Regions from separate parts of the Asanoa ferruginea genome, predicted to be linked through region 1. Evidence: predicted binding sites of a transcription regulator. Region 1 holds the regulator's gene; the other holds the start of a gene.
The links. The regulator HrcA, encoded in region 1, represses chaperone genes, less so after heat shock. The targets are predictions, from matches to a motif close to GGTTNGCACNCTCNNNNNGAGNGTGCNAACC.
Positions count from the first base shown of each region.

Region 2: DFJ67_RS14250 (FmdB family zinc ribbon protein) is a predicted target of HrcA. The motif match lies at 832-862, and genes of this name have one in related genera.

Region 1 is NZ_QUMQ01000001.1:190,102-197,750, forward strand. It holds gene DFJ67_RS00905 (serine hydrolase domain-containing protein) at 1-1,236, opposite strand, end outside; gene DFJ67_RS00910 (histidine triad nucleotide-binding protein) at 1,233-1,580, opposite strand; gene DFJ67_RS00915 (beta-glucosidase family protein) at 1,624-4,032, shown strand; gene DFJ67_RS00920 (16S rRNA (uracil(1498)-N(3))-methyltransferase) at 4,202-4,945, opposite strand; gene dnaJ (molecular chaperone DnaJ) at 4,949-6,085, opposite strand; gene hrcA (heat-inducible transcriptional repressor HrcA) at 6,150-7,169, opposite strand; gene DFJ67_RS00935 (DUF4870 domain-containing protein) at 7,332-7,649, shown strand, end outside.
Region 2 is NZ_QUMQ01000001.1:2,984,422-2,992,070, reverse strand. It holds gene DFJ67_RS14260 (DUF2231 domain-containing protein) at 1-261, shown strand, start outside; gene DFJ67_RS14255 (translation initiation factor 2) at 262-582, opposite strand; gene DFJ67_RS42685 (hypothetical protein) at 622-795, shown strand; gene DFJ67_RS14250 (FmdB family zinc ribbon protein) at 898-1,218, shown strand; gene DFJ67_RS14245 (5-formyltetrahydrofolate cyclo-ligase) at 1,215-1,769, opposite strand; gene DFJ67_RS14240 (GGDEF domain-containing protein) at 1,890-4,019, shown strand; gene DFJ67_RS14235 (UTP--glucose-1-phosphate uridylyltransferase) at 4,029-4,985, shown strand; gene DFJ67_RS14230 (molybdopterin molybdotransferase MoeA) at 4,982-6,259, shown strand; gene DFJ67_RS14225 (GNAT family N-acetyltransferase) at 6,259-6,888, shown strand; gene sepX (divisome protein SepX/GlpR) at 7,011-7,649, shown strand, end outside.

The sequences.
Region 1 (7,649 bases):
CTCACCAACTTCACGACCGGATACGGTACGAAGAATGTCTGGATTGTCAGCCGATGGGCGGAATATCGCCGGTGGCTTACCCGCCGGATCCGCCGCACCCCGGGCCCGCAGGGCACCGCCGTACCAGCCGAACACCTGCTCGAAGCCCTCGCTCCACCAGCGGCCGATCACCGAACGGTAGCGGTCCGGCACCGGCTCGCCCGGCGTCCACGGCACGATCTCGGCCGGGTCGGCCTCGATGGCTGCCGTGAGCAGCTTGTGCGGCAGGTCGACGGTCTCCAGCGCGGTCCCGGAGGCACCCAGCACCGCCGCACCGAACCCGGCCGGGCCGGGTGCGCCGGTCAGCGCGCGCGGCCGCCCGTAGACGCCGGCCAGGAAACCGGGCATCGCGCCGTCGTGGCCGACGTGCACCACCCGGTCGCCGCGCGGCACCAGGATCAGGCCGAGCCCGAACCCGGCCGCCCAGATCCCCTGGTCGGTGGTGGTCAACGGCCAGCGCATCTCGTCGAGGGTGGCCTCCGCGAGCACGGCGCCGGACGGGTCGACGGTGGCCGGGTCGGCCAGGAACGCCGCCCACTTGGCCATGTCGGCGGCCGTGCTCCAGAGCTGTGCGGCCGGGCCGACCGCGCCGAAGTCCAGCGGCGGCTCGGGGAAGGCGGCGTCGGAGTAGGCGTCGACCAGGTAGCCGGTGGTCGCGCTGGCCGGCCGGACGGCCGAGGTGCCGGCGAGCCCGAGCGGGCCGAGCACCCGGTCGGCGAGCACCTCGGCCCAGGTGCCGCCGCGCATCCGGGCGACGGTCAGGCCGAGCAGCGCGACACCCAGGTTGGAGTAGTGGAAGCGGCGGGCCGGCGGAAGCACCCGCTCGGCCCGCTCCAGGTCGGCGACCAGGGTCGCGGCGTCCGGCGCGACCAGCGTGTCCCACACGTCGCCGTAGGGCTCGCGCTGGATGCCGCTGGTGTGCGAGAGCAGCCGGCGGATGGTCAGGTCGCCGAGCGCGGGCACCTCGAGGTGCCGGCCGATCGGGTCGTCGAGGTCGAGCAGCCCCTCGTCGCGGGCCTGCATGACGAGCACCGCGGTGAACGTCTTGGTGACCGAGCCGATCCGGAAGGCGGCCTCGGGCTCGGCGCCCACCGACAGGGTCCACAGCGGACGGTCGGCGCGGTGCACGGCGGCGGCCAGCGCGGGGATGCGGGCCTGGGCCTGGGTCTCCCGGACCAGCCGGTCGAGCGCGTTCACTTGCACACCATCGGGCCGAGCGGCTCGCCGCCGAGGACGTGGCCGTGCACGTGGTCGACCTCCTGGCCGCCGTACTCGCCGGTGTTGAAGATGAGCCGGAAGCCGTCGGCGAGCAGGCCCTCGGTCTCGGCCACGACGGCGGCGGTCTCCAGCAACTCGGCGGCGAGGCCGGGGTCAGACTGAGCCAGGGTCGCGACGTCGACGTAGTGCTCCTTCGTCACCACCAGCACGTGCACCTCCGCCTTCGGGCTGATGTCACGGAACGCCAGGGTGGTGTCGGTCTCGCGGACCACGGTCGCCGGGATGTCGCCGGCCACGATCCGGCAGAAGAGGCAGTCGCTCACGAGGGGGATCGTAAGCGCGCTCTCATGGGGCATGATGTCCGGCGTGGTGGACACAGCGCATCAGGCCGCGATAGAGAGCGCTCTCGCGACCCTCGACCTAGACACCAAGGTCCGGCTTCTGACTGGTCAGGACTATTGGCGGCTGCCCGCGATCCCGGAGATCGGGCTGGCCAACCTGACCATGTCTGACGGCCCGATAGGGGTCCGCGGCGTGCGATGGTCGCCCGACAACCCCTCGGTCGCACTGCCGAGCCCGACCGCGCTCGCGGCGACCTGGGACCCGGAGCTGTCCCGGCTCGCGGGCCACGTGCTCGGTCAGGAGTGTCGCAGCCGAGGCATCCACATCCTGCTCGCGCCGACGGTCAACCTGCACCGCAGCCCGCTGGCCGGCCGGCACTTCGAGTGCTATTCCGAAGACCCGCTGCTGACCGCCGCGATCGGCATCGGCTATGTCTCGGGCCTCCAGGAGCAGGGCGTCGGCGCGCAGGTCAAGCACTACGTCGCCAACGACTCCGAGACCGAGCGGTTCACCGTCGACGTGCGGGTCTCCGAGCGGGCGCTGCGCGAGCTCTACCTGGTGCCGTTCGAGAAGATCGTCGCGGCCGGCGTGTGGAGCCTGATGGCCGCCTACAACGGCGTCAACGGCTCGCCGATGACCGAGCAGGCCGACCTGGTGACGGGTTTGCTCAAGGGCGAGTGGGGCTTCGACGGCGCGGTCGTCTCCGACTGGACGGCGGCGCGCACCACCGTGTCGTCCGCGACCGGCGGCCTCGATGTCGTGATGCCGGCCTTCGCCGGACCGTGGGGCGACAAGCTGGTCGCAGCCGTCCGGGCCGGCGACGTCACCGAAGAGCAGATCGATGACAAGGTACGCCGGATCCTGCTGCTCGCCGGCCGGGTGGGTGCCTGGGACCGGATGCCGCCCGCGGTGCCGGCCGACGCGGTGACCACCGGCCTCGACATCGACGCCGCCGCGCGGGAGATCGCCACCCGCTCGTTCGTGCTGGCCCGCAACACTGTTCTTCCTCTCGAGGCCGGTGCGCTGCGCCGGGTCGCCGTGCTCGGCGCGCTGGCCGACGATGCCCGGATCCAGGGCGGCGGCTCGGCCCGGGTGCTGCCCCGGCACGTCATCTCCCCGCTGGCCGGCCTGACCGCCGCGCTCCCGGACGCCGAGGTCGTCTACGCCGTCGGCGCCGACCCGCGGCCGGAACTCGCGCCCGCCACCGGCATTGAGTGGACCCCGATCACGACCACGTTGCGCGACCTCGCCGGCGAGGCGCTCTACACCGCGTCGATCGACGCAGCCGACATCCGCTGGATGGGCGAGTTGCCGGACGGTGTCGACCCGACCACGGCCGCCACCGCGGAGATCTCGGCGACGTTCACCCCGTCGGTCACCGGCACCCACCTGCTGGCCGCCAACGGCTTCGGCGACGTGGTGTTCCGGGTCGGCGGCGAGACGCTGCTCGACGAGCCGGTCTACGCGGGCGACGACGACCCGCTGACCACCGCGTTCCTCACCCCGGTGGAGAAGCGGTTCCCGGTCGAGGCGGTCGCCGGCAAGCCGGTCGAGGTGGTGCTGACCCACAAGATCTACCCGGGCCGGCACGGCTTCGTCACGCTGACGCTCGGGCACGGCCGCCCGGTCGCCGACGACGAGACGCTGCTCGACGAGGCCGCCCGGGTGGCGGCCGACGCCGACGTCGCGGTCGTCGTCGTGGGCACCACCGAGGAGGTCGAGTCCGAGGGCTTCGACCGCACCACGCTGGCGCTGCCCGGCCGGCAGGACGAGTTGGTGGCCCGGGTGGCCGCGGCCAACCCGCGCACCGTGGTCGTGGTCAACTCCGGCTCGCCGGTGCTGATGCCGTGGGTCGACGACGTCGCCGCGGTGCTGCTGACCTGGTTCCCGGGTCAGGAGGCGGGTGCCGCGCTGGCCGACGTGCTGCTCGGCGTGACCGAGCCGGGCGGCCGGCTGCCGACCACCTGGCCCCGGGCGATGGAAGACCTGCCCGTCCTGTCCACCACCCCCACCGACGGGACGCTGACCTACGCCGAAGACGTGCTGATCGGCTACCGGGGTTGGACGGCCGAGCCGCTGTTCCCCTTCGGACACGGCCTCGGTTACACGACCTGGTCCTACGAGTCGCTCGCCGTCGACGGCGGCGAAGCCGTGGTCACCGTGCGCAACTCCGGCGACCGCGCCGGCCGCGAGGTGGTCCAGGTCTACGTGGCCCCGACCGCCGACGGCGGCCCGGTGCGGCCGCGGCGCTGGCTCGCCGGCTTCGCCGGGGTGTCTTCCGAGCCGGGCGAGTCGGTGACGGTGCGCATCCCGCTGCCGGAGCGGACGTTCCAGGTCTGGGACGGCGGCTGGCAGACGGTCTCCGGCAGCTACCGGGTCGAGGCCTCGGCCAACGTGAACGACCCGAAACTGACGGCGACGGTCGATGTGTGACTGAACGTCGATCTTGCCCAGGTCGGCAAATGGCGCACACTCGAAAATCGCTCGAACGGGGAACCCGGACTTGCTGAAGACCGGGTGATGTGGTCTCGTATATGGGACGGCCGGCGCCTTCCCCCGTGGGCGCCGGCCGTCAACTTATTTCGATGTTCCTGTGAGTTTCCTATGTGGAGCCCCAGCGCCCCAGCCGGGCGCTGAGCACCGACAGCGCGGCCACCCCGGCCGTCGAGGTGCGCAGGACTGTCGGCCCGAGCCGCACCGCGGTGGCGCCCGCCTTCTCGAACGCGGCGACCTCCTCGGGCGCGATTCCGCCCTCCGGCCCGACCACCAGCACCACGTCGCCGCGGGCCGGCAGCGCGACCGTGGCCAGCGGTGCCGCGGCCTCCTCGTGCAACACCAACGCGGCGGCGGCCCGGCCCAGGCGGCCGGCGACCACGGCGGTCGACTCGTCGGGGTCGCCGCCGATCGCCGGGCACCAGGCCCGGCGCGACTGCTTGGCCGCCTCGCGGGCGGTCGCCACCCAGCGGTCGCGGGCCTTGCCACCGCGTTCGGCCCGCCACCGGGCCACCGAACGGGCGGCCGCCCAGGGCACGATCTCGTCGACGCCGACCTCGGTCATCGCCTGCACGGCCAGCTCGCCCCGGTCACCCTTGGCGATGCCCTGCACGACGACGAGCCGCGGGTCGGGCGCCGGCTCGTACGCCCGCGATTGGATCCTCAGGGTCAGCGCGTTCTTGCCGGCGGCGGTGACCACCGCCTCCGCCGTGCCACCCCGGCCGTCGGCCAGCAGCAGCTCCTCGCCCGCGCCGATCCGTTGCACGGTGGCCGCGTGCCGCCCCTCGGGGCCGTCGAGCAGCAGCTCGTCGCCCTCGGGTAGTGCGTCGACGAGGAAGAGCGGCCGGCTCAACCGTCAGTGCCCGTTGAACGCGTCGCGCATCCGGGAGAAGAAGCCGCCCTGCTTGGTCAGCTCGGCCACCTCTTCGCCCCGGGACCGGGAGAACTCGCGGAGCGCCTTCTCCTGGTCGCCGGACAGCTTGGTCGGGGTGCGCACGTCGAGGTGCACGTAGAGGTCGCCGCGCCCGGCGCCGCGCAGGTGGGGCACGCCCCGCGCGCGCAGCCGCAGCGTCGAGTTGGGCTGGGTGCCCGGCTTGACGTCGACCGTCTCCTCGCTGTCGAGCGTCTTGATCGTCAGCCGGGTGCCGAGCGCCGCCGCCGTCATCGGCACCGTCACCCGGCAGTGCAGGTCGTCACCCTTGCGGGAGTAGACGTCGTGCGGCCGCTCGTGGATCTCGACATAGAGGTCACCGGCGGTGCCGCCACCCGGGCCGACCTCGCCCTGCTGGGCCAGGCGGATCCGCATGCCGTCTTCGACGCCGGCCGGGATCTTCACGGTCAGCGAGCGGCGGGTGCGGACCCGGCCGTCACCGGCGCAGGTCGGGCAGGCGTGCGGGATGACCGTGCCGTAGCCCTGGCAGACCGTGCACGGCCGGGACGAGACGACCTGGCCGAGGAAGGTGCGCTGGACCGACTGGACCTCGCCCCGGCCGCCACAGGTCTCGCAGGTGGCCAGGTGGGTGCCGGCCGCGGTGCCGGCGCCGGAACAGGTGGTGCAGAGCACCGCGGTGTCGACGGTGATCGGCGCCTCGACGCCGAACGCGGTCTCCAGCAGGTCGAGCTCGAGCCGCAGGATCGCGTCGGCGCCCGGGCGGGTGCGCGGCCGGGGGCCGCGCGCGCCCGCGCCGGCGGCGCCGAAGAACGCGTCCATGATGTCCTGGAAGCCGACGAACGGGCCGGCACCACCGGGGCCGCCCGGCCCACCGCCACCACCCGGCGCGAGCGGGTCGCCGCCGAGGTCGACGATCTGCCGCTTCTGGTCGTCGGAGAGGACCTCGTAGGCCGCGTTGATCTCCTTGAACTTCTCGGCGGCCGCCGGATCGGGGTTCACATCGGGGTGGAACTGACGCGCCAGCTTGCGGTAGGCGCGCTTGATCTCGTCGTCGCTGGCATCTCGGGCGACGCCGAGAATCCCGTAGTAATCCCTGGCCACTGTGTTCTGAGTCCTCATGTCGTCTCGCTTGTGCCGGCCGCCGATGATCAGGTGGGGGTGGGTGTCAGTTCTGGGCCAGCAGCTCGCCTACGTAGCGTGCCACGGCGCGCACGGTGGCGATGGTGCCGGGGTAGTCCATCCGGGTCGGCCCGAGCACACCCAGCCCGCCGACGACGGTAACCCCTGGTCCGTATCCGGTGCTCACGATCGAGGTCGACCGCAGGTTGTCGATCTCGTTCTCGTCACCGATCCGGACCCGGGTGATCGGCTCGACCTCGCCGATCAGCTTGAGCAGGATGACCTCTTCCTCGAGCGCCTCGAGTATCGGGCGCAGCGAACCCTGGAAGTCGAGCAGACCGCCGCGGGTCAGGTTGGCTGTGCCAGCCAGTGCCACACGTTCCTCGTGCCGCTCCACCAGCGTCTCCAGCAACACCGTGGAGAGCGCGACGGTGGCCGCCCGCAACTCGGGCGACGACTCTTCGACCAACGACTGGACCAGCGGTGGAGTGTCGGAAAGCTTGCATCCGCAGAGCTTCTCGTTGGTCAGCCGGCGAAGGGTGGTGACTTGGCTCTCGTCGATCGGCGTGGGCAACTCGACCTGCCGCTGCTCGACCCGGCCGGTGTTGGCGATCATGACCACCATCAACCGGGTCGTGGAGATCGGCACCAGCTCCAGGTGGCGCACCGACGACCGGGCCAGGCTCGGATATTGCACGACCGCGACCTGGCGGGTGAGCTGGGCGAGCAGCCGCACCGTGCGGTGCACCACGTCATCGAGGTCGACGGCGCCGACCAGGAACCGCTCCATCGCCCGGCGCTCGGCCGGGCTCAGCGGCTTGACGGTCGACAGCCGGTCGACGAACAGCCGGTAGCCACGATCGGTGGGCACCCGGCCGGCGCTGGTGTGCGGCTGGCGGATGTAGCCCTCTTCTTCGAGAACAGCCATGTCGTTTCGCACGGTCGCCGGGGAAACGCCCAGTTGGTGGCGCTCGACGAGGGCCTTGCTTCCGACCGGCTCTTGGGTTGACACGTAGTCTTCGACGATCGCGCGGAGCACGTCGAGCTTGCGGTCATCGAGAGCCATGCGTCACCCCCTCCAGCCTTCTGGCACTCGACTGTAGCGAGTGCCAGTCTACGACGCACCGGTCCACCAAGCGATGATCGCTGTTTGCCGTGGCCAAGCTGTCGACAACAAGTCAGAACTCGCATCTGGCGCGGGTTGATCGATACCCCTACGGTGTCGGGCATGACTGAGCCGCCCCGGCCACCCGGTGAGGGTTACCCGGATCCCAACGCCGCACCGCCTCCCACCTCGGGTGGCGGCGCCTACCCGCCGCCCACTTCGGGTGCCGGTGCCTATCCGCCCGCCGGTGGCTACCCGCCGCCGGGGGGCTATCCGCCTCCGCAGGGTGGCGGCTACCCGCCCCAGCAGGGTGGTTACTACGGTGGCGCGGCCCCTTCGGGCTACGCCAACAGTGAAGAGAAGACCTGGGCGCTGGTCGCCCACCTCGGTGGCGCGGCGCTCGCGTTCTTCAGCACGGGCACGCTCGGCTGGGTCGCGCCG
Region 2 (7,649 bases), 2.8 Mb from region 1:
TTCTCCCCCGAAATTCTCGACAAGGTCAGCCAGCACCAGAGCTACGGCGACCGCACCTGGTGGTTCACTCTCGCGCTGGGCATCGTGACGCTCGTCATGCTCTTCATCACCAGCGGCAGCCGCCGGGTGCCGCACCTGCCGGTCTGGGTCAACCTGGCGTTCAGCGTGGTGATCATCGCGCTCGCCGTCGCGACCGGCATCTACGTCTTCCTCACCGGCGACAGCGGCGCGCACGCGGTCTGGGAAGGCGCCGTCCCCTAACTAGAACAGCACCCTGGAGCAGAGCAGGCAGCTCAGCACGACCATCACCGCGGCGGCGACCAGCGCGACGCCATAGGTGAGGGTGCGGGCGTCCTTCTCCTGCGCCTCGACCTTGTCGAGATCCTGCGGCGCGAGTTGCCGGGGTGGTGGCGGCTGCACATAGGTGGGCGGCCGCCACCCCGCCGGCGGCGGGTCCGTCGATGGCGGCCCCGAATAACCAGTCGGGGGTACGGCCGGCGGCTGTCCAGGGCGACCCGGGACAGGCTCGGCGCCGGGGCCGGGTCGCCGCCACGGGTCGAGGTTCGGGTCGTCGTACGTCACGGCGACCGACGCTACCGAACGCACGGGTACGCTGCCCTCGTGAACCGCGTGGAACCGCCAGTTACACCCGATGACGAGCGTCCCGTCGACCTCACCGGTGACGAGTTCCTGCTCCCGGAGCAGACGGCCGACGACACGGATCACGGCTGGGGTGAGCAACGGAACACCAACGACGAGCGGCTCTGGGAAGACGTCCCGCCGCACTGGAGTTGACGTTGTAGCTGGACGAATGCTGGTCCGATGCCGCACCATTGGCACTCGGATACGCTGAGTGCCAGACCCACCGCACCCACCGCGCAAGATCCGGAGGAAGCCGTGCCGACCTACCAGTACGCCTGCACCGAGTGCGGACACCAGCTCGAGGCCGTCCAGTCGTTCAAGGACGAGCCGCTGAGCGTGTGCCCCGAGTGCGAGGGCCGCCTGCGTAAGGTCTTCAACTCGGTCGGCATCGTGTTCAAGGGCTCCGGCTTTTACCGCACCGACTCGCGCAACGGGGTCAACGGCGGCGACACCAAGGTCAAGTCCGAGTCCAAGTCCGACGGCAAGTCGGAGTCGAAGACCGAGACCAAGACCGAGTCCAAGCCGAAGTCAGAGCCGGCCAAGGCGGCCACGAGCACGCCGGCGTCGTCGAGCTAAAGCCAGCGCAGTCCCCCGGCCGGGGTGATCACCCCGGTCACCCGCTGGTCGTGTGCCGCGTCCGGCACCCGGTCGACCAGCTCACCGTCGTGCAGCAGCGCCACGATCGGCACGCCGTCGCGCACCCTCGCCAGCGCCCGGTCGTAGGAACCGCCACCCCGCCCGAGCCGCATCCCGCGCCGGTCGACCGCGACTGCCGGCGCCACGATCAGGTCGGCCCCGGTGATCGCCGCGCGTTCGAGCCGTTCCCCGGGCGGCTCCCGCAGCCCCCGGCGAGCCGGGACCAGCATCCCGTCGTACGCGGCCCAGTCCAGGTCGTTGTCCGGGCGCAACACCGGCAGCAACACCTCGGCCTCTTCGGCCAACGCGGCCCGCAGCGCCGCCGGCAGGTCGGCTCCGCCAGGTTCGCTGCCCATCGGCACGTACCCGCAGACCAGTCTTGGGGTGCTCGTCCGGACGAGGTCGGCGACCGCCGCCGTCACCCGCGCGGCGGCATCCGCGAGGGCGGAAGCGGGCAGCGCTTGGCGGCGGGCGAGCACTTCCGCCCGCATGTCAGCCTTCGTCAGCCCACTATGCGATAAATCCGGCACGCAACACTCCCGACCCTTACCCGGTTAGACCTTCGAGGCCAACGCCACCGCCGAGCATGGCACGGCCCGAAGGGGGAGTTCGTGACACTGCGCGGGCGGCTGACCGCCGCGTTCCTGGCCGTCGTGCTGGGACCGGTGCTGCTCGGTGCGCTCTTCGTCGGCGGCACGGTGAGCGCCGTCGGCCGGGACCGCGCGGTTGACCGGCTCGGCGTCGCGGCGACCGCGGTGCGCACCTCGGTCAGCTCCCTCTGCCTACAGCTACAGGCCGCCGCCGACGCGGTCGCGGTGACCGCCGACCCGGCCCGCCAGACCGACATCGCCAGCCAGGTGGTCGCCCGCGGGCTCGCCTCCGGCGTCGTGGTCGAGAACGCGGACGGCGTACCCCGGCTGCGCACGCCCGGATCTCCGGCCCGTCCGTGGGCCGACTGCGCGCGGCCCACGGACGCCGGCCCGTTCCTGGGCCTCGCCGTCGGGATCGAGACGCGGGACGCGGCCGGTGCGCCGCTCGGAGTGATCTGGGCGACCCATGACCTCGACGCCGCCATGATCGGCCGGCTCGGTGGCGCCACCGGCACCGCGGTGACCCTGCTCCAGGGCGGGTCCGCGGTGCACAGCACCGAGTCGCCGGGTGCGCTCGCCGACGTGGTCGCCGCTGCTGCCGGGGTACGCGGTGACAACGTCGCCGAGACCGCCGGTGGCCGGTTCGTTCGCCGCGTCGGCCCGTCCGCCGGCCAGCCGCTGCCGCTGGTGCTCTCGGTGCCGGCCGGCGAGCCTCAGGCCCTCTACGGGCTGCTGGTCGCCGCCGTGGTGCTGGCCGGCCTGTTCGCCGTCGGCGCCGCCTGGTGGCTGGCCCGCACGACGACCCGGCCGCTGGCCGAACTCGCCGGTGCGGCCGATCGGGCGGCGGGTGGTGACCTGGCGGCCCGGGTGCCGGTGCGCGGCCGCGACGAGGTCGGGCGGCTGGCGGTCGCGTTCAACCGGATGACCCGGGAGACCCAGGCCTACGTGCGGGCGCTGACGACGAGCCGCGACCAACTCCGCGGCCACCTGGCGGTGCTCGGCGACACCCTGTCCAGCACCCACGACCTCCAGCGGATCCTCCAGGTGATCCTGGAGACGGCGCGGGCGGCGACCGGTGCCAGCGGCGGCGTGGTGCTGCTGCTCGACCCGGCGACCGGCACGTTGGTCGGCCAGTGCGGGCTCGCGGTCGACGTCGCCGGCCGGCGGGTGCCGGTCGGCGAGGGCCTGCTCGGCTGGGTGGCCGCGACCGGGCTGCCGCGGCGGGGCCGGGTCGACCGGGACGGGCCGTCGCTTTCGCCGTTCGAGCCGCGGTGCCGCACCTATGTCGCTGTGCCGTTCAACGTCGCCGGCCCGGTCACCGACCCGGTGCCGGTGCCCGGCGTGCAGCCGGCCGAACCGCCGACCGCGTCGGGTGTGCTGGCGCTCTACGACCGGCTGGGCTCCGACGAGTTCGACGATGCCGACCTGATCACCTTGCGTACGTTCGCCGGGCAGGCCGCGGTGGCCGTCGACAACGTACGCGTGCATCAGGAGGCGCAGCGGCTCTCGTTGACCGATCCGTTGACGGGGCTGTGGAACTACCGCTACCTGCGCGAGTCGATCCGGCGCGAGGTCGAGCGGGCCAGCCGCTTCGGCCGGATGCTCGCCGTGCTCGCCCTCGACCTCGACCGGTTCAAAGAGGTCAACGACACCTACGGGCACGCAGCCGGCGACGCCGTGCTGCTCGAGTTCGCCGGCCGGATCCGCGGCGTGGTGCGCGAGGTCGACCTGGCCTTCCGCCAAGGCGGCGAGGAGTTCGTGGTGCTGTTGCCGGAGACCGACGCCGACGGTGCCGCGACGGTCGCGCAACGGCTCGGCGCCGCCGTCCGCGACGAGCCCATCGAGGTCGAGGGCACCGGCGGCATCGAGGTGACCGTCTCCATTGGAATCGCGGTGTTCCCGAGCCACGCGACCACCGTGCAGGCGGTGCTGGACGCCGCCGACGACGCGCTCTACGCCGCGAAGGCGGCCGGTCGTGACGGCTACCGGACGGCGCCGGGCGAGCGACCGACGATGGCCGAGATCAAGGTGACCTCCGGCGCGGTGCCGCCCGACGGCAACCTGCCCCGGGCCGGCGGCACGGGCCCGATACGACCTGCTGGCGGCGCGTCAAGCGGGACGCAGCCACCGCGACAGACGAGGGGCGGATAGTCTCGCGGAATGTCGGACGTGCCAGCGACCCCGCGACCGCCCTCCAACTCGACCGAGCCGCGGCAGCGGGCGGTGAAGGCGGTCATTCCGGCCGCCGGTCTCGCCACCCGCTTCCTGCCGGCCACCAAAGCGGTCCCCAAGGAACTCCTGCCGGTCGTCGACCGGCCGGTCCTGCAATACATCGTGGAAGAGGCGGCGGCCGCCGGCATCACCGACATCCTGTTGGTCACCGGCCGGGGCAAGACCTCGATGGTCGACCACTTCGACCGGCAGCCCTATCTGGAGAGCCGGCTCGAGGAGAAGGGCGACGTCGAGCGCCTCGCCGCCGTGCGCAAGCCCGCCGAGCTCGCCGAGATCTACACGTGCCGGCAGGGCGAGCCGCTCGGCCTCGGTCACGCGGTCGGCATGGGCGACTCACACGTCGGCGACGCGCCGTTCGCGGTGCTGCTCGGTGACGAGTTCGTCGACGAGTCCGAGCCGCTGCTGCCGGCGATGATCGACCTACAGCAGCAGACCGGCGGCATCGTGCTGGCCTTCCTCGAGGTGCCCCGGGAGGAGGTCAAGCGCTACGGCATCGCGTCGGTGGCGGAGGCCGAGCCGGGTCTGGTGCCCGGCGCCGAGGTGGTCAAGGTGACCGGCCTGGTGGAGAAGCCGTCGCCGGAAGAGGCGCCGAGCAACCTCGCCGTGCTGGGCCGCTACGTGCTGCCCGGGAAGATCTTCGAGACGATCCGGCAGACCAAACCCGGCAGCGGCGGCGAGATCCAGCTCACCGACGCGATGCAGACGTTGCTCGACGAGGGCACGCCGGTGCACGGCATCATCTACCGCGGCACCCGCTACGACACCGGGATGCCGCTGGGCTACCTGCAGGCGGTCGTGCAGATCGCCTGCCAGCGCGACGACCTGGGCCCGGCCTTCCGTTCCTGGCTCGAAGAGTTCGTCCGAGCGGGAGGAGTCGGCTCATGACGCAGACAGCCGACGCGGCGGAGGTCGCCGCCCGAGAGCTGACCCCGCTGGCCGACTATCTGGGCAGCGCGCTGCGGCGGCTGCGCGCCCTGCCACCCCTCGACCTGGAGCTGACCCAGGCCTACGGCAACGTGCTGGCGCAAGACGTGCTCGCGCCGCACGCCTTTCCGTCGTTCGACCTGGCGGCGATCGACGGCTACGCGGCCCGCTGGGAAGACGTGTGCACCGCGGGCCGCGGCGCACCGGTGCGGCTCAACGTCATCGGCGACCTGTCGGCGTCGAGTTGGCGCCCGGTCCGGCTGACCCCGTCGACCTGCTTCTCGGTCGCGGCCGGCGCGCCACTGCCCGGTGGCGCCGATGTCGTCGTCCCGATCAACTGGACCGACCAGGGCATGGCCGCGGTCGAGATCTTCCAGCCGCCGAAGCGCGGCTCGGGCCTGCGCCGCGCCGGCGACGAGTTGGCCGCCGGCTCGGTCCTCGCCCGGGCCGGCTCGACGATCAGCCCGGCCCTGGTCGCGGCGTTCGCCGCCACCGGCATCGGGCACGTGGTCGTCCGCTCCAGCCCGCGGGTGGTCATCATCGCCACCGGCGACGAGTTGGTCGAGGTCGGCCGGGGCAGCCAGCCCGGCCAGGTGGTCGACGCCAACTCACACGCGCTGACCGCGGCGGCGGCCGAGGTCGGCGCGCTGGCCTACCGGGTCGGCATCTGCGACGACGACCCGGAAGGGCTGCGCGCGCTGCTCGAAGACCAGACGCTGCGGGCCGACCTGATCATCACGACCGGCGGCACCGGCACCGGTCCGGGCGACATGGTGCGGCGCATCCTGTCCCGCCGCGATCAAGGACGCGCCGGACCCGTGGCCTTCACCGAGGTCGCCCTTTACCCTGGCACCACGCTCGGATTCGGCACGGTCGGCGCGGAGGAGGTGCCCGTGGTCTGCCTACCCGGTGACCCTGGCGCGGCGCTGATCGGCTTCGAGGTGCTGGCCCGCCCGGCGATCCAACTGCTCGCCGGCGCCGAGCCGGTGTTCCGCCCGAGCGTGCGCGCCCACCTGCTCGACACCGTCACCTCGCCGGCCGGCCTGCGCGAGTTCCGCCCGGCCCACGTCGCCGAGCGGCGTGGCGGTGGCTACACGGTGCAGCCGCTGCACGGCGGCCCCTACACCCTGTCTGGCCTGATGGAGGCCAACGGCCTGGTCGTGCTCGGCGAGCGGGTGACCGCCGCGGCCGCTGGCTCCACAGTAGATGTGCTGTTGTTGGACCGACGAAAGTGATGCCGTTCGGCGCCGCACCCGGTTGGCCCGTCGTCCTGCGCGACGGGCCGGTCACGCTGCGCCCCTACCGCCGCTCCGACGCGGCAGCGTGGTCGGAGGTGCGGCGCTCCAACCGGGCCTGGCTGGCGCCGTGGGAACCGTCGGCGCCAGGCGACTGGAACGAGCTCAACTCGGTGGCCGCCTACCGGTTCGTCCAACGTGACCAGCGCAAATCCGCCCGCCGGGGCGAGAGCATGCCGTTCGCCGTATGCCTCGACGACCGTTTCGTGGGGCACATCAACCTCGGCAACGTCGTACGCCGGGCGTTCTGTTCGGCTTATGTGGGTTATTGGGTCGACGGGCGTGCCGCGGGCCGGGGCGTCATCCCGACCGCGCTGGCCTTGGTGGTCGACCATGCGTTCCGCCACGGGGGTCTGCACCGCATCGAGGTCAACATCCGGCCGGAAAACAAACCCTCCCGGCGCGTGGTGGAGAAGCTCGGTTTCCGCGAAGAGGCCTACCATCCCCGTTACATGCACATTGACGGCGCCTGGCGTGACCACATCGGATACGCGATGACCAGCGAGGAAGTCGCGGCCGAAGGCGGCCTGCTGGCCCGTTGGCACCGACTGCGGGCGAACGCATCCTGATCTTGAGCAAGTCGGCGCGTTGCGCCACATAGTTCGGTACCCGCCCGTAACCTCGAATTACGAACGTACGGCAACCTCATCAATCCGCATGATCGGGTTGTCACCGTAAATTGACGGGAGGGGTGAGGGTGCCGACCTCGGTGCTCCTCGCTGTCCTCGCCGCGGCCGGGCTGCTCGCTCTGGCGCCGGCCCTGGTCCGGCGCTACGACGCGACCGAGCGCCTCGTGGCGGAGAGGGCACTGTCGACGGCCCGCGTGCTTTCACGCCGCCGCCGCAGCCGCACCGTGCCCGGCCGCCGCCCGATCCGCGGCAGCCGCGCGGTGGTCCCTCCACTGCGCCCGGAAATCCCCGTCTCGGCGCCACCCGTGTCGGCGCCGCCGGTCTCCGCGCCACCCGCACCCCGCCGTTCCCCGCGCCTGCGGGCCGTGCCGCCTGGGGTCCGGGCACGGCCGTCCCGCCGTCCCCCGCAGCGGCGCCACGCCACTGCGGTCTACCGCCGCCGGCGGGTGCTGGCCGCCCTGGTGCTGCTCAACCTCGTCGAGCTGGTCGGGGTGTTCCTGGTCGGGCCGGGTTTCTGGGTCGGTGTCGCGGTGACCGGCAGCCTGCTCGTGGTCTATCTGGTGCACCTGCGCAGCCGGGCCCTGGCCGACCGGGCACGGCGGCGGCAGATGGCCCGCCGGGCGGCATGGCTGGCGGCCCGGCAGGCGGAGGTGCGGGCGGAGCAGGCCCGGCGGGCCGAGGCCCGGCGGGAGCAGCAGCGG